DNA from 3 places in the Kitasatospora sp. NPDC085879 genome. Region 3 is predicted to be linked to each of the others. Evidence: riboswitches for the same ligand, from Rfam matches in the RefSeq annotation. Region 3 holds a riboswitch; each other region holds the start of a gene.
The links. A riboswitch is a leader RNA that binds a small molecule or an ion and turns the genes downstream of it on or off. The one in region 3 is predicted to bind cobalamin.

Region 1: another riboswitch for cobalamin. It lies ahead of AB0P35_RS11320 (ribonucleoside-diphosphate reductase subunit alpha); the one in region 3 lies ahead of AB0P35_RS24170 (cobalamin biosynthesis protein).
Region 2: another riboswitch for cobalamin. It lies ahead of AB0P35_RS16415 (CbtB-domain containing protein); the one in region 3 lies ahead of AB0P35_RS24170 (cobalamin biosynthesis protein).

Annotation. Positions count from the first base shown of each region.
Region 1 covers NZ_JBFBJZ010000011.1:50,861-58,607, reverse strand. The annotation lists gene AB0P35_RS11335 (hypothetical protein) at 1-293, shown strand, start outside; gene def (peptide deformylase) at 452-1,072, shown strand; gene AB0P35_RS11325 (ribonucleotide-diphosphate reductase subunit beta) at 1,160-2,155, opposite strand; gene AB0P35_RS11320 (ribonucleoside-diphosphate reductase subunit alpha) at 2,185-4,575, opposite strand; cobalamin riboswitch at 4,784-4,927, opposite strand; gene AB0P35_RS11315 (LamG domain-containing protein) at 5,095-6,204, shown strand; gene AB0P35_RS11310 (glycosyltransferase family 2 protein) at 6,465-7,238, shown strand; gene AB0P35_RS11305 (hypothetical protein) at 7,235-7,747, shown strand, end outside.
Region 2 covers NZ_JBFBJZ010000018.1:84,667-92,413, forward strand. The annotation lists gene AB0P35_RS16395 (carbohydrate ABC transporter permease) at 1-113, shown strand, start outside; gene AB0P35_RS16400 (glycoside hydrolase family 3 N-terminal domain-containing protein) at 121-2,481, shown strand; gene AB0P35_RS16405 (acetylxylan esterase) at 2,606-3,571, shown strand; gene AB0P35_RS16410 (CbtA family protein) at 3,668-4,429, opposite strand; gene AB0P35_RS16415 (CbtB-domain containing protein) at 4,443-4,664, opposite strand; cobalamin riboswitch at 4,697-4,858, opposite strand; gene AB0P35_RS16420 (histidine phosphatase family protein) at 4,998-5,531, shown strand; gene AB0P35_RS16425 (DUF1963 domain-containing protein) at 5,597-6,247, shown strand; gene nth (endonuclease III) at 6,393-7,256, shown strand; gene AB0P35_RS16435 (CoA pyrophosphatase) at 7,253-7,747, shown strand, end outside.
Region 3 covers NZ_JBFBJZ010000033.1:14,520-22,266, forward strand. The annotation lists gene cobO (cob(I)yrinic acid a,c-diamide adenosyltransferase) at 1-298, opposite strand, end outside; gene AB0P35_RS24160 (putative cobaltochelatase) at 302-2,347, opposite strand; gene AB0P35_RS24165 (cobyric acid synthase) at 2,362-3,858, opposite strand; gene AB0P35_RS24170 (cobalamin biosynthesis protein) at 3,855-4,832, opposite strand; cobalamin riboswitch at 4,925-5,119, opposite strand; gene AB0P35_RS24175 (XRE family transcriptional regulator) at 5,285-5,974, shown strand; gene AB0P35_RS24180 (alpha/beta fold hydrolase) at 6,068-7,189, shown strand; gene AB0P35_RS24185 (hypothetical protein) at 7,368-7,747, shown strand, end outside.

The DNA of each region.
Region 1 (7,747 bases), on a different contig from region 3:
ACGCGGCCGAGGACTGGACGAGCTCGGTGCGGCTGCTCTGTCGGGCCTGCTCGGAGAGCCGGATGGCGATCGACGACGGCCACACCGCGCACCACGACCCGCACGACGACGGCGACCCCACGCACCCCGGCCACCTCAGCCACCTCAGCCAGGGCAGCGCGGGCACCTCCTGGCTCGCCGAGCGCGAGTGCGGCATCGCCGCGCCCGCCTCCCTGGTGCGCACCCTGCTCGACCGCTGGGTGGCCGCCTCCCCCGCCACCCGGGCCTACCGGGACCTCGAAGAGGTCTGCTGAGCCGCTCTGTAGCACGCTCGCTGTTTTGTCGCCCGCTCGAGCCTTCCTTCGGCACGGGCGGGCCCTTCGGCTCGGGGCGGCTGAGCGGACCTCGCCGGAGGCCGGGGCCGTACCCTTGAGCGGTACACCTGGACGGAACCACGGAGCGGAAACCAGCGATGGCCGACGAGCACGAGCACGAGCACCCCGAGCAGGACGAGACGCCGCAGAAGATCGTCGGCGAGCTGCCCGACGTCTCGAAGGGCACCGCCCGCCCGATCACCGTGTTCGGCAACCCGGTGCTGCACCGCGAGGTCGCCACCGTGACCTCCTTCGACGGTGAACTCTCCGCGCTCATCGACGACATGTTCGTCTCGATGTACGCCGCCGAGGGGGTCGGCCTGGCCGCGAACCAGATCGGCGTCGACCTCAAGGTCTTCGTCTACGACTGCCCGGACGACGAGGGCGTGCGGCACGTCGGGCACGTCGTCAACCCGGTGCTGGAGGAGCTCCCGGCCGGCCGGCGGGCGCTGGACGACTCGCCGGAGGGCTGCCTCTCCGTGCCGACCGCGTACATGGAGCTGGCCCGCCCCGACTACGCCGCGGTGACCGGCCAGGACAAGGACGGCAACCCGGTCCGGGTCGAGGGCACCGGCTTCTTCGCCCGCTGCCTGCAGCACGAGACCGACCACCTGTACGGCTACCTGTACATCGACCGGCTCTCCAAGCGCGACCGCAAGGACGCCCTGCGGCAGATGGCCGAGGGCACGCCCAAGTACGCGACGGTGTCGAACGACTGACGGCAGGTCGGCGGCCGAACGCCGAAGGGCCGCACCCGGAGACCCGGGTGCGGCCCTTCGGCCGTTCTCGGCGGCTTGGAGGGCGGCCTAGAAGTCGTCGTCGAAGGAGACCGAACCCTCGACGGCGACCTGGTACGCGGAGACCCGGCGCTCGAAGAAGTTGGTCAGCTCCTGGACGTTCTGCAGCTCCATGAAACCGAACGGGTTGGTGGACCCGTAGCGGATCGGCATGCCCAGGCGGGCCAGGCGCTGGTCGGCGACGGCCTCCAGGTACTGACGCATCGACGCGGTGTTCATGCCGGGCAGGCCGTCGCCGCACAGGTCCTGGGCGAACTGGAGCTCGGCCTCGACAGCCTCCTCCAGCATCTCGGTGACCTGCTTGGCCATCTCGTCGTCGAAGAGGTCGGGCTCCTCGTCGCGGACGGTGTCGACCACCGACATGGCGAAGTCCATGTGCATAGACTCGTCGCGGAACACCCAGTTGGTGCCGGTCGCCAGGCCGTGCAGCAGGCCGCGGCTGCGGAACCAGTACACGTACGCGAAGGCGCCGTAGAAGAACAGGCCCTCGACGCAGGCTGCGAAGCAGATCAGGTTCAGCAGGAACGCGCGGCGGTCCGCCTTGGTCTGCAGCGAGTCGATGTGGTCGACGGCGTTCATGTACTTGAAGCAGAACTGCGCCTTCTGGTGGATGGAGGGGATGTTCTCCACCGCCGCGAAGGCCGCCGCGCGGTCGTCCGGGTCGGGCAGGTAGGTGTCGAGCAGCGTCAGGTAGAACTGGACGTGCACGGCCTCCTCGAACAGCTGCCGGGACAGGTAGAGCCGGGCCTCGGGGGAGTTGATGTGCTTGTAGAGGCTCAGCACCACGTTGTTGGCGACGATCGAGTCACCGGTCGCGAAGAAGGCGACCAGCCGGCCGATCATGTGCCGCTCGCCCTCGCTGAGCTTGGCGAGATCGGCGACGTCGGAGTGCAGGTCCACCTCCTCGACCGTCCAGGTGTTCTTGATCGCGTCCCGGTAGCGGTCGTAGAACGACGGGTACCGCATCGGGCGCAGCGTCAGCTCGAAGCCCGGGTCGAGCAGCATCTTCTGACGGTCGGCGTCGGTCGGGGTGCTCACTGGCAGGCCTCGCAGGACTCGGGGTTCTCCAGGGAGCAGGCGATGGCGTCCTGCTCCTCCTGGCTCATGGTCGGGGCGGGCACCGGCACGGCGGTGGCGGCGCGGGCGCCGGTGGCGGCCTGCGCGATGCGGGTGGCCGGGCGCGACCGCAGGTAGTACGTGGTCTTCAGGCCGACCTTCCACGCGTACGCGTACATCGAGCTGAGCTTGCCGATGGTCGGCGCCGCCATGAAGAGGTTCAGCGACTGGCTCTGGTCGATGTACGGCATGCGGGCCGCGGCCAGGTCGATCAGCGCGCGCTGGGGCAGCTCCCAGGCCGTGCGGTACAGCGAACGGACCTCGGCGGGCAGCCAGTTGAGGTCCTGCACCGAGCCGTTGGTCTCGCGCAGCGCGTCCCGGGTCTGCTGGTCCCAGACGCCGAGCTCCTTGAGCTCGCGCACCAGGTACGGGTTGACCTGGAGGAACTCGCCGGAGAGCGTCTCGCGCTTGAACAGGTTGGACACCTGCGGCTCGATGCACTCGTACACGCCGGCGATCGAGGCGATGGTCGCGGTCGGGGCGATCGCCAGCAGCAGCGAGTTGCGCAGGCCGGTCTCGGCGATCCGGGCGCGCAGCGCCTCCCAGCGCGCCTCCCACTGCGGAGCGGCCGAGGCGAAGTGGTCGATGTGCAGCTCGCCGCGGGCCGCGCGGGTCTCGCCGTACGCCTCGTGGCGGCCGAACTGCTCGGCCAGGTCGGCGGAGCGCTCGTACGCGGTGAGCATGATGCGCTCGGAGATCAGGGTGGAGAGGGCCGCCGCCTCGGCGGAGTCGAAGTCGATCCGCAGCTTGAAGAAGACGTCCTGCAGGCCCATGATGCCCAGACCCACCGGCCGCCAGCGGGAGTTGGAGGTGCCGGCCTCGGTGGTCGGGTAGAAGTTGATGTCGATGACCCGGTCCAGGAAGGTCACCGCGGTGCGCACGGTGGCGTCCAGGCGGTCCCAGTCCATGGCGTTCAGCAGGTCGGCGGCGGTGGCGCCGGCCGCCACGTGGGCGCCCAGGTTGACCGAGCCGAGGTTGCAGACCGCGGTCTCCGAGTCGTCGGTGACCTCCAGGATCTCGGTGCACAGGTTGGAGGAGTGCACCGTGCGGCCCGGCAGGGCGGTCTGGTTGGCGGCCCGGTTGGAGGCGTCCTTGAAGGTCATCCAGCCGTTGCCGGTCTGCGCCAGGGTGCGCATCATCCGGGCGTACAGGGTCTGCGCGGGGATCGTGCGCACGGCCTTGCCGGCCTGCTCGGCCTTGCGGTACGCCTCGTCGAAGTCGGCGCCCCACAGGTCGACCAGCTCGGGGACGTCGGCCGGGGAGAACAGCGACCAGTCCGCGTTGGCGTTCACCCGGCGCATGAACTCGTCCGGGATCCAGTGCGCCAGGTTGAGGTTGTGGGTGCGCCGGGCCTCCTCGCCGGTGTTGTCGCGGAGCTCCAGGAACTCCTCGATGTCGGCGTGCCAGGTCTCCAGGTACACGCAGGCGGCACCCTTGCGGCGGCCGCCCTGGTTGACCGCGGCGACCGAGGAGTCCAGGGTCCGCAGGAACGGCACGATGCCGTTGGACTGGCCGTTGGTGCCGCGGATCAGGCTGCCGCGCGAACGGATGCGCGAGTAGGACAGGCCGATGCCGCCGGCGTGCTTGGACAGCCTGGCGATCTGCGCGTAGCGGCTGTAGATCGAGTCCAGGTTGTCCAGCGGCGAGTCCAGCAGGTAGCAGGAGGACATCTGCGGGTGCTTGGTGCCGGAGTTGAACAGCGTCGGAGAGGACGTCAGGTACTCCAGACGGCTCATCAGCCGGTACAGCTCGGCGACCTCGGCCACCGACTGCTCGGAGTCACCGACCGCGAGGCCCGCCGCCACGCGGAGCAGGAAGTACTGCGGGGTCTCGACCACCTTGCGGGTGATCGGGTGGCGCAGCAGGTAGCGGGACTGCACGGTGCGCAGGCCGAAGTACTCGAAACGGTCGTCGCCCTGCAGGTCGACCAGCGCGTCGAAGGCGGCCGCGTGCTTGGCCACGAACGCGGCGGTGGTGTCGCCGATCAGGCCCTCGGCGTGGCCGACGGCGATCGAGGCGGCGAAGGAGACCGCGCCCTGGGAGACCGCCTCGTCGCTGATCTCCAGCGCGAGCAGCCGGGCGGCGAGCTTCGAGTACTGCGGGTCCTCGGCGATCATCGACGCGGCGGCCTCCACGGCCAGCCCGCGCAGCTCGGCGAAGTCCGAACCGGCGTGGCGGCCGCGCAGCGCGGCGGCGGCGACGTGGCCGGGGTCCACCTGGGGGAGGTCGGTGCTGCGGTCGGTGAGCAGCCGAAGCAGCGCGGCACCGGGGTCGGGCCGGTCGTTGTCGGCGGATCCCTGGGAGGGCAGGGTGACTGAGGCAGCGACGGTCAAGGCGCACTCTCTCCTGTGGCGGCAGCGGACGCTTCGGACACCCCCGGGCCGAGGGCCGGGGGAGCGTCAGGGCATGCGTGTGGCAGGGGAGACGGGCACACCCGACCTCGTCGGGGAGTGCGTCGTAACCCGGCCCACCCGCGAGGCCCGGACGTACAGCTGTGCTTCATGGCATCTGCGGGGAAGCCTGTGGCACACCGTCGGCAGGCCCTCGGACTGCGCGGGCCCGGGCGTTCACGGGCCTGCTCACCGTTGCGGGGCAGTCCCGGACTCGCACCGGGTTCCCCTGCGTCGACAGCGAGAGTGAGCATACATGTTGTGGTGTCTCCCTGAAGTACCCCCATATCTTGTGCACGCTGCGTGTCGCGTCCGTGGCTCGGGAGGCCTCCCCGGACGCATCGCGCACATCCGATCCGCCCCTCGCCCACGCGGCGTGCTCACGGAATGGTCACCACCCGAGACCTGGCCGGGGCCCATGGCCTACGATCTCTGGCCATGAGTGACGGAACGGGTGCACCGCCCGGTTGGACCGGTCGGCCCGAGTCCCAGGAGGGACCGGGGAATCCCTCGGAGCAGGCGTCCCAGGCCCCTGCCGGCCAGCCCTTCCCGCCGCAGGCCGGCTTCGGCGCCGCGGCCGGATTCCCGTCACAGGCCGCGCCGCAGCAGCAGTGGCAGTTCCAGCCGCCCGCGGCGTCCTCCGAGCCCGACTGGGAGGCGCTCGCCAGCCAGCACGAGGCCAGTTCGCGCCGGAAGAAGCTGATCTGGACCGGTGCGATCGTGGCCGGTGCCTGCGTGCTCGGCGGCGCGGTCGGCCTGGTGGTGATGAACGGCGTGCACAAGGGCGACCCGCAGGCCGGCCCCTCGGCGAGCGCCTCCGCCTCGCCGCGCCCGTCCGGGTCCGGGGCGGCCTCCGCGGCGGCCAACTCGCCCACCGTGCCCGGCCAGCCGGAGCTGCTGGCGGACAAATCCGGCCAGTCGAACATAGCGATGGGCCCGGACGCCCAGGTCAGTGAGGTCCAGGGCGGATACGCGCTGCGCCTGCGGAGCAACGGCAACTCCTTCGCCCAGTCGGCGAACCAGGTCATCGACGTCACCAAGAGCTTCTCGATCTCGGCCTGGGTCTACAACGAGGCGCCGGGCGGCTCCCGCACCGCGATCAGCGAGGGCGACGGCATCTCGTACTCCTTCGACCTGGCCCGTGACGACGCCAACGGCAAGAAGGCCTGGGTGTTCCGGGTGCAGACCGCCGACGGCGGCGCCGACGGCACGGTCGTGCAGGCGGTGGCTCCGGACACTGTGCCGACGGTGGGTCAGTGGGCGCTGCTCACCGGTGTGTACGACGCGGGCCAGAAGAGCATCACGCTCTACGTGAACGGCGCCCAGGCCGCCACCGCGAAGCTGAACGGCGGCATCTGGGCCGGCCCCGGCCCGCTGCAGCTGGGCCGCAGCCGCCACCACGGCATATGGGGCGGCAGCTGGGCCGGCGTGATCGGCCGGATCCTCGTCTGGGACGAGCCGCTGAACCCCCAGCAGGTCGCAAGCCTCAAGACCGGCGGCACCGGCCTGAGCGCCAAGCCCGCCGGATCCTGGCTCGTCGGCGGCTGATCGGCCGCCCGTTCGCGAGGGCACTGCCACGGGCCGTGCCCTCGCTCACACCTGCCGTGGTGTCACCGGCGATTCGCGTGTGAAAAGATGACGCCCGAGCGAACGGGGACGGCGGCATTCCGGCCGGGGCGGGGCACATTGGTTTCGGAGATGTGCGAACGCGCCCACCGGAACCCCGGAAAGGTTCGTCCGACACCCGACCCCTGACCGGCCGCGCAGCCTGGGGCGGGCACGCAGTTGCTTTCCAGGGGGAATAGAGCGTGAACACTCTGTCCATCGTGATTCCCGCGCTCAACGAGGCGTCGAACCTTCCGGCGGTGATGAGCACGGTACCGGTGGCGGAGCTGGCGGACGCCGGCTGGCGCACCGAGATCGTCGTCGTCGACAATGCCTCGACGGACGACACCGCGGCGGTCGCCACCGCCCTCGGTGCGCGGGTCGTCTCGCAGCCCGAGCGCGGTTACGGCAACGCCTACCTTGCCGGGTTCGACGTGGCCACCGGTGATGTGATCGCCACCGGTGACGCGGACTGCACGTATCCGTTCGACGCGCTGCCCGATCTGTTGCGCACTCTGGTCGAGCACGAGGTCGAGTTCCTGACGACCGATCGTCTCCACCGGCGCAACCGCCGGGCCATGAAGGCCTCGCACTTCGTCGCCAACCACGCCCTCAGCGTGCTCAGCCGCACGCTCTTCCGCAACGGCCTGCGGGACTCCCAGTCCGGCATGTGGATCTTCCGGCGGTACATCTGGGACGGCCTGGACGTGCGCTCCCGCGGCATGGCGTTCTCGCAGGAGATCAAGAACGCCGCGACCACGGCCGGCTACCGCTTCATGGAGGTGCCGATCGAGTACCGCACCCGCGGCGGCGAGGTGAAGCTGAATGCCCTGCCGGACGGTGTGGCGAACCTCCGTCAGCTCTTCAACCACCGGTTCCGCCGCGGCGACGGTCCGCCGCCCGTCCCCGTCGCAGCCCGCCGGCAGGCCCGCATCCCCGCCCAGAAGCCGCGCAACGAACGCATCGAGGCGGTGTGAGCAGGAGGTCCGGGCGCGCCCCGAACGAGGACGCGCCCACCGCGGACGACCTCGGCGGTCCGGCGTCCGCCGACCGGGCGCCCGCCGAGGAGACGTCCGTCGAGGGGGAGGCGGAGGAGGGCACGTCCGACGACGCCGTGTCCACCGAGGACGCGTCGGACGCGGACCGGGGCGTCCGCGGGCGCCGCCGCCGCGCCTCCGCCGGCCGCGGCCCGGTGCTTCGCTCCCGGCCGGTCGCCGTCCTCGCCGGCCTGCTCGCGGCGGCAGTCGCCGGATGGGCGCTGTGGACGGTGCCCGTCACCCGCGAGGTGCTGCTCGACTCCTTCACCGAGCGCCCCCGGACCTACGCCGAGCTGTTCTTCACCGCCACCCCCGGCTTCGAGGGCTCCACCGTGGTCGTCCCGATCGCGGTCACCGACCACGGCGAGGGCTCCGAGGGCTACCAGGTGCGCGTCACCCTGGAGTCGCCGTCCGGGCAGGTCCTCGCCACCTCGACCACCGCCGTCACC
Region 2 (7,747 bases), on a different contig from region 3:
ACGTCCCCGGGCTGCTGGCCGCCGTCGTGCTGTCCATGATCCCGATCCTGCTCGTCTACCTGTTCGCCCGCCGCGCCCTCGTCCAGGGGCTCATGGGCGTCGGAGGAAAGTGACCGACACATGAACCTGGCCGTAGAGACCGCCTCCGCCGTCCCCGCCTGGCAGGACACCGCCCTGGAGCCGGGCGGGCGGGCCGACGCCCTGATCGCCGCCATGACCCTCCGGGAGAAGATCGCCCAGCTGTTCGGCGTCTGGGTCGGCGCCTCCGACGAGGGCGGCGAGGTCGCCCCCTACCAGCACGAGATGGACGAGCCGCCCGCCCTCGACACCCTGCTGCCGCACGGACTCGGCCAGCTCACCCGGCCGTTCGGCACCGCCCCCGTCGACCCGGCCACCGGCGCGCTCTCGCTGATGCGCACCCAGCGGCGGATCGCCGCGGCCAACCGCTTCGGCATCCCCGCCGTCGCCCACGAGGAGTGCCTGGCCGGCTTCGCCGCCTGGAAGGCCACCGCCTACCCCGTGCCGCTCGCCTGGGGCGCCGCCTTCGACCCCGCACTGATCCGCCGCATGGCCGCCGCGATCGGCCGCGACATGCGCTCGGTCGGCGTCCACCAGGGTCTCGCCCCCGTCCTGGACGTCGTCCGCGACGCCCGCTGGGGCCGGGTCGAGGAGACCATCGGCGAGGACCCGTACCTGGTCGGCACCGTCGGTACCGCCTACGTGCAGGGCCTGGAGTCCGCCGGGATCGTCGCCACCCTCAAGCACTTCGCCGGCTACTCCGCCTCCCGCGCGGGCCGCAACCTCGCCCCGGTCGGCATGGGCGCCCGTGAGCGCGCCGACGTCATCCTGCCGCCCTTCGAGATGGCCGTCCGCGAGGGCGGCGCCCGCTCCGTGATGCACGCCTACACCGACACCGACGGCGTGCCTTCCGCCGCCGACGAGCGCCTGCTCACCGAACTCCTCCGCGACACCTGGGGATTCACCGGCACCGTGGTCGCCGACTACTTCGGCATCGGCTTCCTGCGCACCCTGCACGGCGTCGCCGGCAGCTGGGACGAGGCCGCCGGCGCGGCCCTCGAAGCCGGCGTCGACGTCGAACTGCCCACCGTGAAGACCTTCGGCGAACCGCTCGTCGAGGCGGTCGCCGCCGGCCGCGTCCCCGAGCACCTGATCGACCGCGCCCTGCGCCGCGTCCTCGTCCAGAAGGCCGAACTCGGCCTGCTCGACCCCGACTGGACGCCCGTCCCGGCGGTCCTCGCCGGCGCCGACCTCACCGTCCCCGCCGCCCTGCGCGGCAGCGTCGACCTCGACCCGGCCGAGAACCGCGCCCTCGCCCGCGAGATCGCCGAGCGCTCCGTCGTCCTGCTCCGCAACGACGGCACCCTGCCACTGGCCCGGCCCGCCCGGATCGCCCTGATCGGCCCCACCGCCGACGAGGCCACCGCCGTCCTCGGCTGCTACGCCTTCCCGGTGCACGTCGGCCGCCAGCACCCCGACACCCCGGTCGGCCTGCGGCTGCCCACCCTGCGCGAGGCGCTGGCTGCCGAGTTCCCCGACAGCGCGCTCACCGTGCTGCCCGGCGCCGGCATCGACACCGCCGACACCTCCGGCTTCGCCGCGGCCGTCGCCGCCGCCCGCGAGGCCGACGTGGTCGTGCTCGCCCTCGGCGACCGCGCCGGGCTGTTCGGCCGCGGCACCAGCGGCGAGGGCTGCGACGCCGAGTCGCTGGAACTCCCCGGCGTCCAGCAGCAGCTGCTCGACACCCTGCTCGACACCGGCACCCCCGTCGTGGTCGCGCTGCTCGCCGGCCGGCCGTACGCGCTCGGCCGCGCCGTCACCGAGGCCGCCGCGGTCGTCCAGACGTTCTTCCCCGGCGAGGAGGGCACCGGAGCACTCGCCGGCGTGCTGAGCGGCCGGGTCGAGCCGTCCGGCCGACTGCCCGTCAGCGTGCCCCGTCGCCCCGGCGTCCAGCCCTCCTCCTACCTCGCCGCCCGGCTCGCCGGACCGACCGACGTCTCCAGCACCGACCCGACCCCGGCGTACGGCTTCGGCCACGGCCTCACCTACACCTCCTTCGACTGGTCCGACCTCACCGTCGAGACCGGCCGGACGGACACCGCCGGCGAGTTCCGGCTCGCCCTCACCGTGCGCAACAGCGGCGAACGGCCCGGCACCGAGGTCGTCCAGCTCTACCTGCACGACCCGGTCGCCTCCGTGGTGCAGCCCGTCCAGCGGCTGATCGGCTACCTGCGGCTGCCGCTCGCCGCCGGCGAGGAGCGCCGGATCACCGTCACCGTCCCCGCCGACCTGGCCTCCTTCACCGGCCGCGGCGGCCGCCGGATCGTCGAACCCGGCGCCCTGGAGCTCCGCCTCGCCGCTTCCAGCACCGACCCGAGGCTCACTGCCGCGGTCGAGCTCACCGGCCCCGTCCGCACGGTCGACCACACCCGCCGGCTGCACCCCGTCTTCGACGTGCGGTAGCCGCCCCCCGGACCCCACCTGCCCCGGCCCCATGCACCCCGGGACCCGCTTCCCCGGAGTGCGGCGGCCGAGGCCGGGGCAGGTGGACCACGACCGAACGCACCACAGGCCGAAGGAGTCGACGTTGTACACCGACCTGCCCGAGGACGCACTCCGCTCGTACCGCAGCACCCAGACCGAGCCCGCCGACTTCGACGCCTTCTGGCGCAGGACTCTCGACGAGGCCCGGGCCGCGGGCGCCGGGACCACCGCCGTCCCCGTGCCGACCGGCCTCACCACCGTCGACACCTTCGACGTGACCTTCCCCGGCTACGCGGGCGAACCCGTCCGGGCCTGGCTGCGGCTGCCCCGCGGCGCGGACGGCCCGCTGCCCGCCGTCGTCCAGTACGTCGGCTACGGCGGCGGCCGGGGCCACGTCCTGGAGAACCTCGTCTGGGCCTCCGCCGGCTTCGCCCACCTGCAGATGGACACCCGCGGCCAGGGCTCGGTCTGGAGCCGCGGCGACACCCCCGACTCAGGGCCCGCCGGGCCGCAGGTCCCCGGAGTGATGACCCGCGGCATCGAGGACCCGCACGGCTACTACTACCGGCGGCTGTTCACCGACGCAGTCCGCGCCGTGGACGCCGTCCGCACCCTGCCCGCGGTCGACCCGGACCGCGTCGCCGTCATGGGCGACAGCCAGGGCGGCGGCACCGCCCTCGCCGCGGCCGGACTCGTCCCCGACCTCGCCGCGGTCGTCGCCCACGTGCCCTTCCTCTGCGACTTCCCGCGGGCCGTGGTCGTCACCGACGCCCACCCGTTCCGCGAGATCGCCGACTACCTGGCGACTCACCGCGGCCGGGACGAGCAGGTGCACCGCACGCTCTCCTACATGGACGGCGTCCACTTCGCCGCCCGCGCCACCGCCCCGGCCCGCTTCTCCGCCGCGCTCATGGACCAGGTCGTCCCGCCGTCCACCGTGTTCGCCGCCCACAACGCCTACGCCGGACCGAAGGAGATCGACGTCTGGCGCTACAACGGCCACGAGGCCGGCGGCCCGGACGACCACGCGGCCGCCCTCCGCTTCCTCCGCCGTCACCTCGGCGCGTAAGGCCCGGGCAGAGCGAACAGGGGCGCGGGGAACTGCGCAGTCCGTACGGTCACCCACTACCGGACCGCGCAGCTCCCCGCGCCCCTTGGTTGCTCGTCAGGCCGCCGAAGCCACCGCGCCGGGCGCGGCCGCCGCAGCGGGCCTCGGGTTCAGCAGACGCTCCGCCAGGTGGCCGAAGAGCAGGCCGAAGCCCAGCCACAGGGTGGCCTGCACGGCCAGCGTCGCCAGGCGGAACTGCCACAGCAGCGTCGCCGAGAAGTCCGCCGGCACCTCGTTGAAGGACGGCAGGAAGGCGTACGCCAGCCCCACCGCCACCGCGAAGGCGGCGGCCGCCACCACCGTGGCGTTCCAGTTGCCCAGCCGCGGCGCCAGCCGCCGCCCCAGGACCAGCGCCGCCAGCGTCAGCAGCAGCCCCAGCAGCATCATCAGGAAGTACAGCGTGGTGCGCTGCCCGATGGTGTCCGGATTGCCCACCGCCGGCGGGTTGGCCGGGTACTTGAGGAAGGGGACGACGTACAGCGCGACCAGGCCGGTGCCGGAGACCAGCATCGCCGTCGCCCGCGGACCGAACCGGCCGATCCGTCCCAGCGCGAAGCAGTACGCCAGGGCGATGATGCCGCCCAGCGCGATGCCGTACACCAGGATGCCGGTCGCCAGACCGGCCGTGGACTGCATCGACCGGCTGACCAGTTCCACGCCCCCCTCGTGCGAGTGGGGCTGGGACTCCTCGAAGGCGATCGCGGCGTCGACCCGCGGCTCGCCGAGCAGGTAGGCGACCAGCAGGGCGGGCACGGCTGCGCCCAGCCCGCCCAGCATGCCGCGGACGAGCAGGGATCTGACAGGTGTGGAGTTGTTCACGGTTCCCGTCCCATCAGTGGCAGGGGAAGCCGAGCAGGTGACGACCGTCGTGCACCCACTCGTGCACGTTCTCGCCGGAGATCAGGGAGACGGCGCCCTGTTCGGCGCCGACGAAGTAGATGAGGGTCATCATCAGGATGCCGAAGAACACCGCCCACGGCAGGATCGCCTTGACGGAGAGCGGCGCGGACTGGCCGACGGGGGAGACGACCGCGGGTGCGGCGGACTGGGCCATGGCAGAACCTCCTCGGGAACTCGCGTCCCGCTAGATGGTGCACACACGACGGCAGTGGGTCTGACTCACCGTCGGCCCGCCCCGTCGAGGAGCGAACCGTCGGCACACAGTGGCGCGACCGTGCCGGAGTCTCACCGGGCTTCCGTCGTGCCGTCGTACATCGCCAAGAAGGTACCGTCAGCCGCAGGGCCCGCCAAGGGCGTGCGGACGGCGCATTCACCACCCCGGTGCCCGGGGACGCCCCGACAGGACCGACCGCCGGCGGTGACTCGCGTGCCCGGCAATGGAGTTGGGGGAGGACCCGCAGTGCGCGTGACATTGATCTCAGCGGCCATGAGCGAGGCCGCACGGCAGGCCCGCTTCGACGACGGCGGCCCGCTCGACGCCCACGGCCTGCGCGCCGCCGAGGCCGCCGCCGGCACCCTCCGGCCGGCCGGACGCGTCCTGGTCTCCCCGTCCCCCCGGTGCCGGCAGACCGCCGAGGCCCTCGGCCTGCCGGCGCCCGTCGACGAACCCGCGCTGGCCGGCTGCGACGCCGGCCGCTGGCGGGGCCGCACCCTCGACGAGGTCGCCGCCGCCGAACCCGAGGCACTCGCCCGCTGGCTCGCCGACTCCACCGCCGCCCCGCACGGCGGCGAACCCCTCCGGGCCCTGCTGGACCGGGTCGCCGACTGGCTGACCGCCCTCCCCGAGGACACGCCGGCGGTGACCGCCGTCGTCGAACCTGACACCGTCCGCGCCGCCGCCGTGCACGCCCTCGGCGCCCCGCCCGCCGCCTTCTGGCGGCTCGACGTCCGCCCGCTCACCGCCACCCACCTCTCCGGCCGCTCCGGCCGTTGGAACCTCGGCTGCGGCCGACCGCTCTGACATCCCGCCGACCCGTCCGGCCCGGCGGTCCCCGGCGTCGGTGCCCGGCCCTAAGGTGCCGTGCCGTGACGATCCTGATGACCGACGCCGGCCCGGTGGCACCGGACGCCCTGCTCACCCGCACCGGCGGGACACCCCTCGCGCCCGCCGGGACGGCCTGGCCGCACTGCGCGACCTGCGAAGGCCCGATGCAGTTCCTCGCCCAGATCCTGCTGGACGACCTCGGCCGGCACGCCGGCACCGGCGCCTCGGACGGGCGGGGCCTGCTCGCCCTGTTCATGTGCCGGAACAACCCCGGCGGCTGCCAGGAATGGAGCCCGCGCGCAGGCGGCAACCGGGCCCTCCTGCTGCCCGCCGAGGGCGCCCGGCCACTGCCGCTGCCGGACCTCGACGAGCACGCCGACGAGGACGACGACCCCCGACTGCTCGGCGCCGTCCGCGCCGTCTCCCACCAGCCGGCGCCCGGTACCGGCTACGCCCGCGCCCGCCTCCGGCCCACCCCCGGGCGACCGCTCGGGCAACTCGGCGGCGAACCCGGCTGGCTGCAGTACGACGAGACGCCGGAATGCCCCGGCTGCGCCCGCCCGATGCCCTTCGCCGCCCAACTCGAGGAGGGCCCCGACCCCGTCACCGCGATGAACTTCGGGGGCGGCGGCAGCGCGTACGCCTTCGCCTGCGAGCCCTGCGATCACGCGGCCTTCCTCTGGCAGTGCTGACGACGAGCGCCGCCACCGCACCACCGACCCGCGCACCACTGACCCGTGCCGCACCGCCACCCCCGCACTTCCATCGCCGCACTTCCACCGCCGCAGTTCGCCGAGCCGGGCGACCCGCGTCGGCGTGAGCCGTAGTCTGATGAGCATGGCGAAGAGTGGCGGCGCGGCGGCCCGGGGCGGGCCGGGGCTCAAGAAGGCAGCGTTCCCGAAGACGCACCTGGCGACGGTGCGGCAGGCGCGGAGGATCAACCGGGCACTGGCGGAGGTCTACCCCTACGCCCACCCGGAGCTGGACTTCGACAACCCGTTCCAACTGCTGGTGGCCACCGTGCTGTCGGCGCAGACCACCGACCTTCGGGTGAACCAGACCACGCCGGCGCTCTTCGCCAAGTACCCGACACCGGAGGACATGGCGGTGGCGGTGCCGGAGGAGCTGGAGGAGATCATCCGGCCGACCGGCTTCTTCCGGAACAAGGCCAAGTCCCTGCTCGGCCTCTCCGCGGCCCTGCGGGACAACTTCGGCGGCGAGGTCCCCGGCCGCCTGGAGGACCTCGTCACCCTGCCCGGCGTCGGCCGCAAGACCGCCAACGTCGTCCTCGGCAACGCCTTCGGCGTCCCCGGCATCACCGTCGACACCCACTTCGGCCGACTCGTCCGCCGCTTCGGCTGGACGCAGGAGGAGGACCCGGAGAAGGTCGAGGCCGCGGTCGCCGCGATCTTCCCCAAGTCCGAGTGGACGATGCTCTCGCACCGCGTCGTCTTCCACGGCCGCCGCGTCTGCCACTCCCAGAAGCCGGCCTGCGGTGCCTGCCCGATCACCGCGCTCTGCCCCTCCTACGGCGCGGGCGAGACCGACCCGGAGAAGGCCGCGAAGCTGCTCAAGTACGAGCTCGCCGGCAAGCCCGGCCAACGCCTGCGCCCGCCCGCCGACTTCCCGGGGGAGGCCGCGGCCCGGGCCGAGGCCGCCGCGCACGACGGCGAGGTCGCGGACATGGCGGTCGCCGGATGACCGTCGCGATCGAACCGGGTGGCCTGCCCGACTGGCTGCAGCCGGTCCGTGCCGCCGCCGAGACGGTGCTCCCCGAGCAGCTCAGCCGCTTCCTCCCGCCGGCCTCCGGCGGCCGGCCGTCCGCCGTCCTCATGCTCTTCGGCCACGGCGAGGCCGGGCCCGACCTGCTGCTCATCGAGCGGGCCCGCTCGCTGCGGTCGCACGCCGGGCAGCCGTCCTTCCCCGGCGGCGCGCTCGACCCGGAGGACGGCGACCCGGCCGGCCCCGGTCCGGTCGCGGCGGCCCTGCGGGAGGCCCGCGAGGAGACCGGCCTCGACCCGGCGGGCGTGCAGGTCTTCGCGACCCTGCCCGCGCTCTACATCCCGGTCTCCGGCTTCGTGGTCACCACCGTGCTGGGCTGGTGGCGGGAGGAGAGCCCGGTGGAGCCGGTGGACCCGGCCGAGACCGGTGCCGTCTTCCGGGTGCCGCTGACCGACCTCACCGACCCGGCG
Region 3 (7,747 bases):
TGCCGCGCTGCACCCAGGACCAGCCCTCGCCCATCTTGTGCCAGGCCACCGTGCCGCCCTCGCCGGAGGCGCCGAGCACACGCAGTGCGTTCTCCTCGCCGACCTTCCACTTGGCGGACTTGACGAACTGGAACACCCCGATCGGCCAGCCCTGGTTCCAGGCGCGCAGCGCCATGCCGAACGCGGCGGTCGACTTGCCCTTGCCGGGGCCGGTGTGCACCGCGGTGATCGGCAGGGTACGGCGCTGACGGGTCGTCAGGCCGTCGTCGGGGACACTCTCGGGCACTCCCTTGGGCACGGCTCAGGCCGCCTTTCGCTGGGTGGAGACGGAACGGTGGTCGCGGACGAGCGCCGCCACGCCTTCGGCGCGCAGCTCGTCCAGGGTGACGGCGGGGCCGCCGAGGCGGGCCGCCAGGGTGTGGGCCAGGCCCAGCCGGACATGGCCGGACTCGCAGTCCAGCACCACGCTCGCCACGCCCTGCCCGGCCAGCAGGCCAGCGGCCCGCTCGGCCTGCGCCAGGGCGTCCCGGCCGCCGGTGGCCCGGCCGTCGGTGACGACGACCAGCAGCGGACGGCGGTCCGGGTCGCGCATCCGCTCCACCCGCAGCACCTCGTGGGCGCGCAGCAGCCCGGCGGCCAGCGGGGTCCGCCCGCCGGTCGGCAGCTGCTCCAGCCGGGCCGCGCCGACCTCCACCGAGGAGGTCGGCGGCAGCGCCAGCTCCGCGCCGGTGCCGCGGAAGGTGATCATGCCGATCTTGTCCCGCCGCTGGTAGGCGTCCATCAGCAGCGACAGCACCGCGCCCTTGACCGCGCCCATCCGCTGCCGGGCCGCCATCGAGCCGGAGGCGTCCACCACGAACAGCACCAGGTTGGACTCCCGGCCCCGGCGCACCTGCTCCCGCAGGTCGTCCTTGGCCAGCACCAGCGCCCGCCCGGACCGTCCGCGGGCCGCCTGGTGCGGTGCGGCGGCCTGCATGGTGGCCGTCAGGTGCAGCCGGGCCAGGCGGCCCTGCGGGCGGCGCGCCCGTACGGTGTGCCCGCCGTCGGTCTCCGCGGCCGAGCGCCGCCCCATCGCACCCCGGCCGGTGCCGGGCACCCTGAACAGCCGGGTCCGGTACGGGTCGGCACTTGCCACCGGGGCGGTCTCCCGGCCGGCGCCGGGAGCCTGCCGGGGCTGCGGCGGGGCCTGCTCGGGCGCCTGCTCCGGCTCGGCGGCCGCCGAGCCGTCCGGCCCGTCCGTGGGCGCCGGAGCCCCGCCGCCGTCCGGGCCGCCGCCGTCGGGGCCGCTGCCGTCGTCCTGCGGGCCGCCGTCGTCCGGGCCGTCGTCCTCGGGCGCGGCGTGCTCCTCCAGCGTGCGGTCGAGCTGCTCCTCGTCCAGGCCCGGCGCGTCGAAGGGGTTGCGGCGGCGCCGGTGCGGCAGCGCCAGCTGCGCGGCCTTGCGGACGTCCTCCTCCAGCACCTCGGTGCGGCCGGCCCAGGCGGCCAGGGCGACGGCGGTGCGGGCCATCACGATGTCCGCGCGCAGACCGTCCACCTCGAACGCCGCGCAGACCGCGGTGATCTGACGCAGCGCCGCATCCGTGAGCTCCACCTTCGGCAGCAGCTCCCGGGCCGCGGTGATCCGCTCGGCGAGCCCCTGCTCCTCCGCGGCGAACCGGGCCGCGAAACCGGCCGGGTCGGCGTCGTACGCGAGCCGCCGGCGCACCACCTCGGCCCGCTCCTGCGGGTCCCGGGTCGCCGCGATCTCCACCGTCAGGCCGAACCGGTCGAGCAGCTGCGGCCGCAGCTCGCCCTCCTCCGGGTTCATCGTGCCGACCAGCAGGAAGCGCGCCGCGTGACGCACCGACACGCCCTCCCGCTCCACGTACGACCGGCCCATCGCCGCCGCGTCCAGCAGCAGGTCGACCAGGTGGTCCTGCAGCAGGTTCACCTCGTCGATGTACAGCACGCCGCGGTGCGCCTTCGCCAGCAGACCCGGCTCGTACGCCTTGACGCCCTCGGCGAGGGCCCGCTCCAGGTCCAGCGAGCCGACGATCCGGTCCTCGGAGACACCGACCGGCAGCTCCACCAGGTGCGCGGGCCGCTCCAGCGCCGCGGCGCCGGCGTGGGCGCCGTCCGGGCACTGCGGGTCCGGCCCCGCCGGGTCGCAGGCGAACCGGCAGTCGGCGACCGTGCCGATCGACGGCAGCAGCCCCGCCAGCGCGCGCACCATGGTCGACTTGGCGGTGCCCTTCTCGCCGCGCACCAGCACACCGCCGACGGCCGGCGAGACCGCGTTCAACAGCAGTCCGAGCCGCAGGTCGGCCATGCCGACGATCGCGGTGAACGGATAACGGGCGTCACTCATCTGCTCTCCCTTGCTCACGGTGCACCCGGCGGCACGAACGGCAGCCCCTGCGGTGCCCCGCCGTCGATCAGCTTCCACAGTGCGTCGGTGTCCGCATGTTCCTCGATCAGGTCGCCCAGCCGGTCCAGCCGCTCCTCGCGGGCCGCGGCGAACGAGGTGTCCGGCGCCGGCACGAACGCCCGCCCGGCCGCCGCCGCCACCTCGCGCAGCAGCGCCCGCCGGAAACCGTCGTTCTCCAGCGCGCCGTGCCAGGTCGTCCCCCACACCGCGCCGACCCGGCAGCCGTCGAGGAAGGGCGTCCCGCCCTCGACGGCCACCACGCCGTGGTGGATCTCGTACCCCTCGACCCACTCCCCGTACGCCTCGCCGACCGGCCGGCCCAGCACCTTCGCCACCCCGAACTCCACCCGGGTCGGCAGCAGCCCGAGGCCCTCGACGGCGCCGGCCTTCGACTCCACCGCGTCGACGATCTCCCGCGACAGCATCTGGTAGCCGCCGCACACGCCGAGGACGGGCAGCCCGGCCGCGGCGCGGGCCCGCAGCGCGCCGTCCAGTCCCCGCTCGCGCAGCCAGGCCAGGTCGGCGACGGTCGCCCGGGTGCCGGGCAGCACCACCAGGTCGGCGTCGGCCAGCTCCTCCGGCCGGGTCGCCCAGCGCACCAGCACGCCCGGTTCCTGGGCCAGCGCGTCCACATCGGTGAAGTTCGACAGCCGAGGCAGCCGCACCACCGCCACCCGCAGCACCTCGGAGCCGTGCGGCGCGGCGGTCGGGCGGTTCTCCACGGCCGTGGACAGGTCCAGCGAGTCCTCGGCGTCCAGCCACAGGCCGGACAGCATCGGCAGCGTCCCCAGCACCGGACGGCCCGTCAGCTCCCGCAGCATCTCCAGCCCGGGCGCCAGCAGCCGGGCGTCCCCACGGAACTTGTTGACGAACCAGCCCGCCACCAGCGCCTGGTCCTGCGCGGACAGCAGCGCCAGCGTGCCGTACATCGCCGCGAACACCCCGCCGCGGTCGATGTCGCCGACCACCACCACCGGCAGGTTCGCCGCCGTGGCCAGACCCATGTTGGCGATGTCCCGGTCCCGCAGATTGATCTCGGCGGGGGAGCCGGCGCCCTCGCAGACCACCACCTCGTAACGGCTGCGCAGGTCCGCCAGGCACTCCAGCGCCCGCTCCAGCAGGACGGGCTTGCGCTCGCGGTAGTCCAGCGCCCCGACCTCGGCGACCGGCTTCCCGAGCAGCACCACCTGGCTGCGGCCGTCCGCGCCCGGCTTCAGGAGCACCGGGTTCATCGCCGCCTCCGGCTCGACCCGGGCGGCCTGCGCCTGCATCGCCTGGGCCCGGCCGATCTCGGCGCCGTCCGCGGTCACGAAGGAGTTCAGCGACATGTTCTGCGCCTTGAACGGCGCCACCCGGACCCCCTGCCGCGCCAGCCACCGGCAGATCCCCGCCGTGACCACGCTCTTCCCCGCATCTGAGGTCGTCCCTGCCACCAGCAGAGCCTTCGTCACGTGACACTCCCTTGCGAACGGGTGATGGAGGTGGCGCGGCCGAGTGCGGTGCGTCCGAGGGCATGGGCGGCCGTCGTCACCGCCAGCGCCAGCACCCCCACGCGGCGGGAGAGGCGGCAGGCGCGTTCGATGTCCGGGACGGCCACCGGCCGGAGTTCGGCGCCGAGGACGGGCCGGTGCTCCACCCTCTCGCCGTACTGCAGGGTGCCGCCGAGGCGTACGCCGAGCCCGCCGGCGAAGGCGGACTCGGCCTGTCCGGCGTTGGGGCTGGGGTGTGACGACCCGTCGCGCCGCCACACCTTCCAGGCGGCCCGCGGGTGCTCCGCCGCGGCGACGGTCAGCAGTGCGGTGAGCCGGGCGCCCGGCCAGCCGGCCACGTCGTCGAGGCGGGCGGAGGCCCAGCCGAAGCGCAGGTGCCGGGGCGAGCGGTGGCCGACCATCGCGTCCAGGGTGTTGACGGCCCGGAAGGCCAGCAGCCCGGGCGTGCCGGCGAGCGCGCCCCAGGTCAGCGCGTTGACCACCGCGTCGGCGGTGTTCTCGGCGACGGACTCGACCACCGCGCGGGCGATCTGCTGCTCGTCCAGGGTGCTGGGATCGCGCCCGCACAGGTGGGGGAGCCGCTCGCGGGCGGCGGTCAGGTCGCCGGCCTCCAGGGAGCGCCCGATCGTCCGGGCCTCGCGGGTCAGCGAGGTGCCGCCGAGCACCGTCCAGGCGGCGGCCGCCGCGAGGGCGGCCCGCGCGGCGGGCCGGCGGCGCAGCGCGTGGTCGGCGAGTGCCGCGCCGGCCGCGACCGCGCCGACGCTCAGCGCGGTGAAGGCGGTGCCGGCGCCCCGGTGGTCGCTCCAGAGGCGGCGTTCCAGGCGTCCGGCCGCGCTGCCGAACAGGGCCACCGGGTGGCCGCGGCGGGGGTCGGCGAGGGCGGTGTCGGCGAGGTAGCCGGCCACGGCGCCCAACAGGTAGGGGGCGGGGGTCAGGCGGCCCACGGCCCGGCTCCCTGGGTGGGGCGCAGCGGTGACCGCTGGGCAGCCTGCATGGCGTGCGTGTCCTCACTCAGGGTCCGCGCCCTGGATCGACGAACCGGCGGCGAGAGTCTCCTGGCTTCCGGGTCCGGCGCTCGCTCGGGCCTTCCAACGGCCCTGTGGCGGACCGCCGTGACCATGCAGGTCGAGCGTGCTCCCCGGTGACAGTGGCGGGACCGCGCCGGACTCGCACCGGCTTCCTCTGCATGCCTCCGTATGGCCCGGAGATCCCATCACGCCCTCCGACCGCCAGTCAACAAAGCGTGTGGAGTGGTTGGTCACACACCGTCGCGGCCCGGCCGTCCGCGCCCCGTACGATCCTCCAGCGCCCGCGGCGGCCGGTGGGGTCCGCTTCGTGCGTTCGGCGTGTGGGGCGGCGCACCGGGCCGCCCGTACGTTCTTGTGGCATGCGACGAAGACCGTCCACCCCGCTGCCGGTGCCGTTCTCCCCGCGGGCCGCCCGGGCGCACCGCGCCGGGCTCGGCCTGACCCCGGACCAGGTCGCCGAGGGCATGGCCGCGCACGGCGTCCGGCTGCTGCCCTCCCACGTGGTGGCCTGGGAGGCCGGCGAGATGCTGCCCTCGGAGGAGGAGTTCATCGCCCTGTCCCGCGCGCTGTGGTGTCCGCCCGCACAGCTGATGGGGATCGCGCCGGCCACCCTGCGGGACTTCCGGCTCGCCCGGGAGCTCAACCGGGAGCAGGCCGCCCACCGGATCGGGGTGGGCGCGGCGACGTACGCGCGGGCCGAGGAGACCGGCCGCTGGGACGCGGACGGCGAGCAGGGCCTGGCGCTGGCCCACGTGCTCGGGCTGCCGCTGCGGGTGATGGTGCGGGTGACCGGACGCCAGGACGCGCTCGACCGGCTGCTGCGCCAGGTGGTGGACGGCCGCTGGCAGGCGCAGCTGCGGGCGGTCGCCCGGGTGGTGCCGGTCCCGCACGCCGTACTGGGCGAGGTGCTGGCCGAGCTGCAGGACGAGTACCTGGTGCCGGGGCACTGGGGTTCGACGGTGCCGGACACCGCGCGGCCGCCGGCCCGGCCGCTCGCGGAGCGGTTCTGGGAGCTGCTGGCCCGCCGGGCCACCGACGTCCCGGTCTGAGCCGCCGCCCGGACGGACCCGTTCGGGTGGCCCGTCCCCCGGCGGGGGCGTGGACTGGGATCGCCGTGTCCGTGCCGCCACACCGGGAGCGCCATGCGTTGGGGAACCGCCGCGATCGTCGGGGCCGCCGTTGTCGGGACGGGCGCCGCGGCGCTGCTGATCGGCCGCCGGGTGTCCGAACGGGCCGTCCGCCCCGGCTTCGCCGGGGCCGGCACCACGGGCGGCCCCGGCATCCGGGTGCAGGAGCTCGGCGCGGACCGCGTCACCCTCACCCGCAGCGTGGAGACCGAGCGTCCCGGCCGCTACGCCCTGGAGTGGGCGGACGGCGGCCACGCCGTGGTGGGCGACGTGCTGGACACCGGTCCGCAGAGCGTCACCCGCCGGCTGCTCGCCACGGGCGCGGGCTCGCTGCGCACCGGGACGGAGGTCCGGGTGACCGCCCGGGTGTACCTCGGCGACCCGGCCTCCGCACTCGGCCTGGACTTCACCGCGGCCGAGGTCGAGGGCGAACTCGGGCCGATGCCGGCCTGGTACGTGCCGGGCATCCGCGGGCTCTGGGCGATCGTGGTGCACGGCCCCGGCGCCGACCGGCAGCAGGCCCTGCCGGTGCTGCCGCTGCTGCACGCGCTGCGGATGCCCGTCCTGGTGGTCACGTACCGCGGCGACGAGGGCGCCCCGCCGTCCCCGGACGGCCTGGGCCACTTCGGCGAGACGGAGTGGCGGGACGTCGACGCCGCCGTCCGGCTGGCCCAGACGAACGGCGCCGGCAAGATCGTGCTCTTCGGCTGGTCGCTCGGCGCCACGATGGCGCTGCACACCGCGACCCGCTCGGCCTGGCGGGACTCGGTGGCCGGCCTGGTGCTGGACTCGCCGGTGCTGGACTGGCCCGCGACGGTCCGCCGGGAGGCGGCCCGGGCCGGGGTGCCCGGCCCGCTCGCCGAGCTCGGCGCGCTGGCCGCCGAGGGCCGCACCAAGGTCGACCTGGCCGGCTTCGCCCGGCTGGCCGCCGGCACCGACCTGCAGGTGCCCGCGCTGCTGCTGCACAGCCCCGTGGACGCGGTGGCCCCCTTCGAGGCCGCCGAGCGCCTCGCCGCGCGGCGCGAGGACCTGGTGAGCCTGCAGCCCGTCCCGGACGGGGCGCACGCGGCCCTGTGGAACGCCGATCCCGACCGCTACGGCGAGGCGCTGCGCCGCTGGCTCACCCCGCTGCTGTGAGCCCCGCGGGCGGCCGCACCGACCGGAGACGAACGTCGTGCTCATGCCATGTTTCGGCTCCGGGCGACCCGGTTTGGTGCCTGTTGCCCGATCTCATCCCCTGTCCACGGACCGGACCTACGATCGCGCGTAGAACTCGATGTGACAGAAGGCCGGTACACGGGGAAGACTGCTCGGCGTGACGTCTCGGAACCCGCGCGACCGTGATGCCCCGCTCCAGCCCGCGATCCGCACCGGAGCGACGGTGACCCGTCTGCCAGGAGCGGCCCGCCGACCCGAGAGCACGCCTCCGGGTGGGCCAGTCCGCCGCCGTACCCCCGCGCCCAAGCCGGGCCGCGGCCGGGTGCCGCTGCCGGACGGCTTCCCCGCACCCGCAGAGCTGGCCCCGCACGCCCGCCGGATGCTTGCCGACGCCGTGCGGATCGCCCGCTGGGCCGGCGAGCTCGGCGAGGTCGACAAGCGTGGCGAGCTGCTGCCCGACGACGCCCGGGCCGCCGGGCGTGCCCTCGCCATGACCGTCGGCGCCGCCGCCAAGGCCTGGGGCCAGGCCCTGCTGGT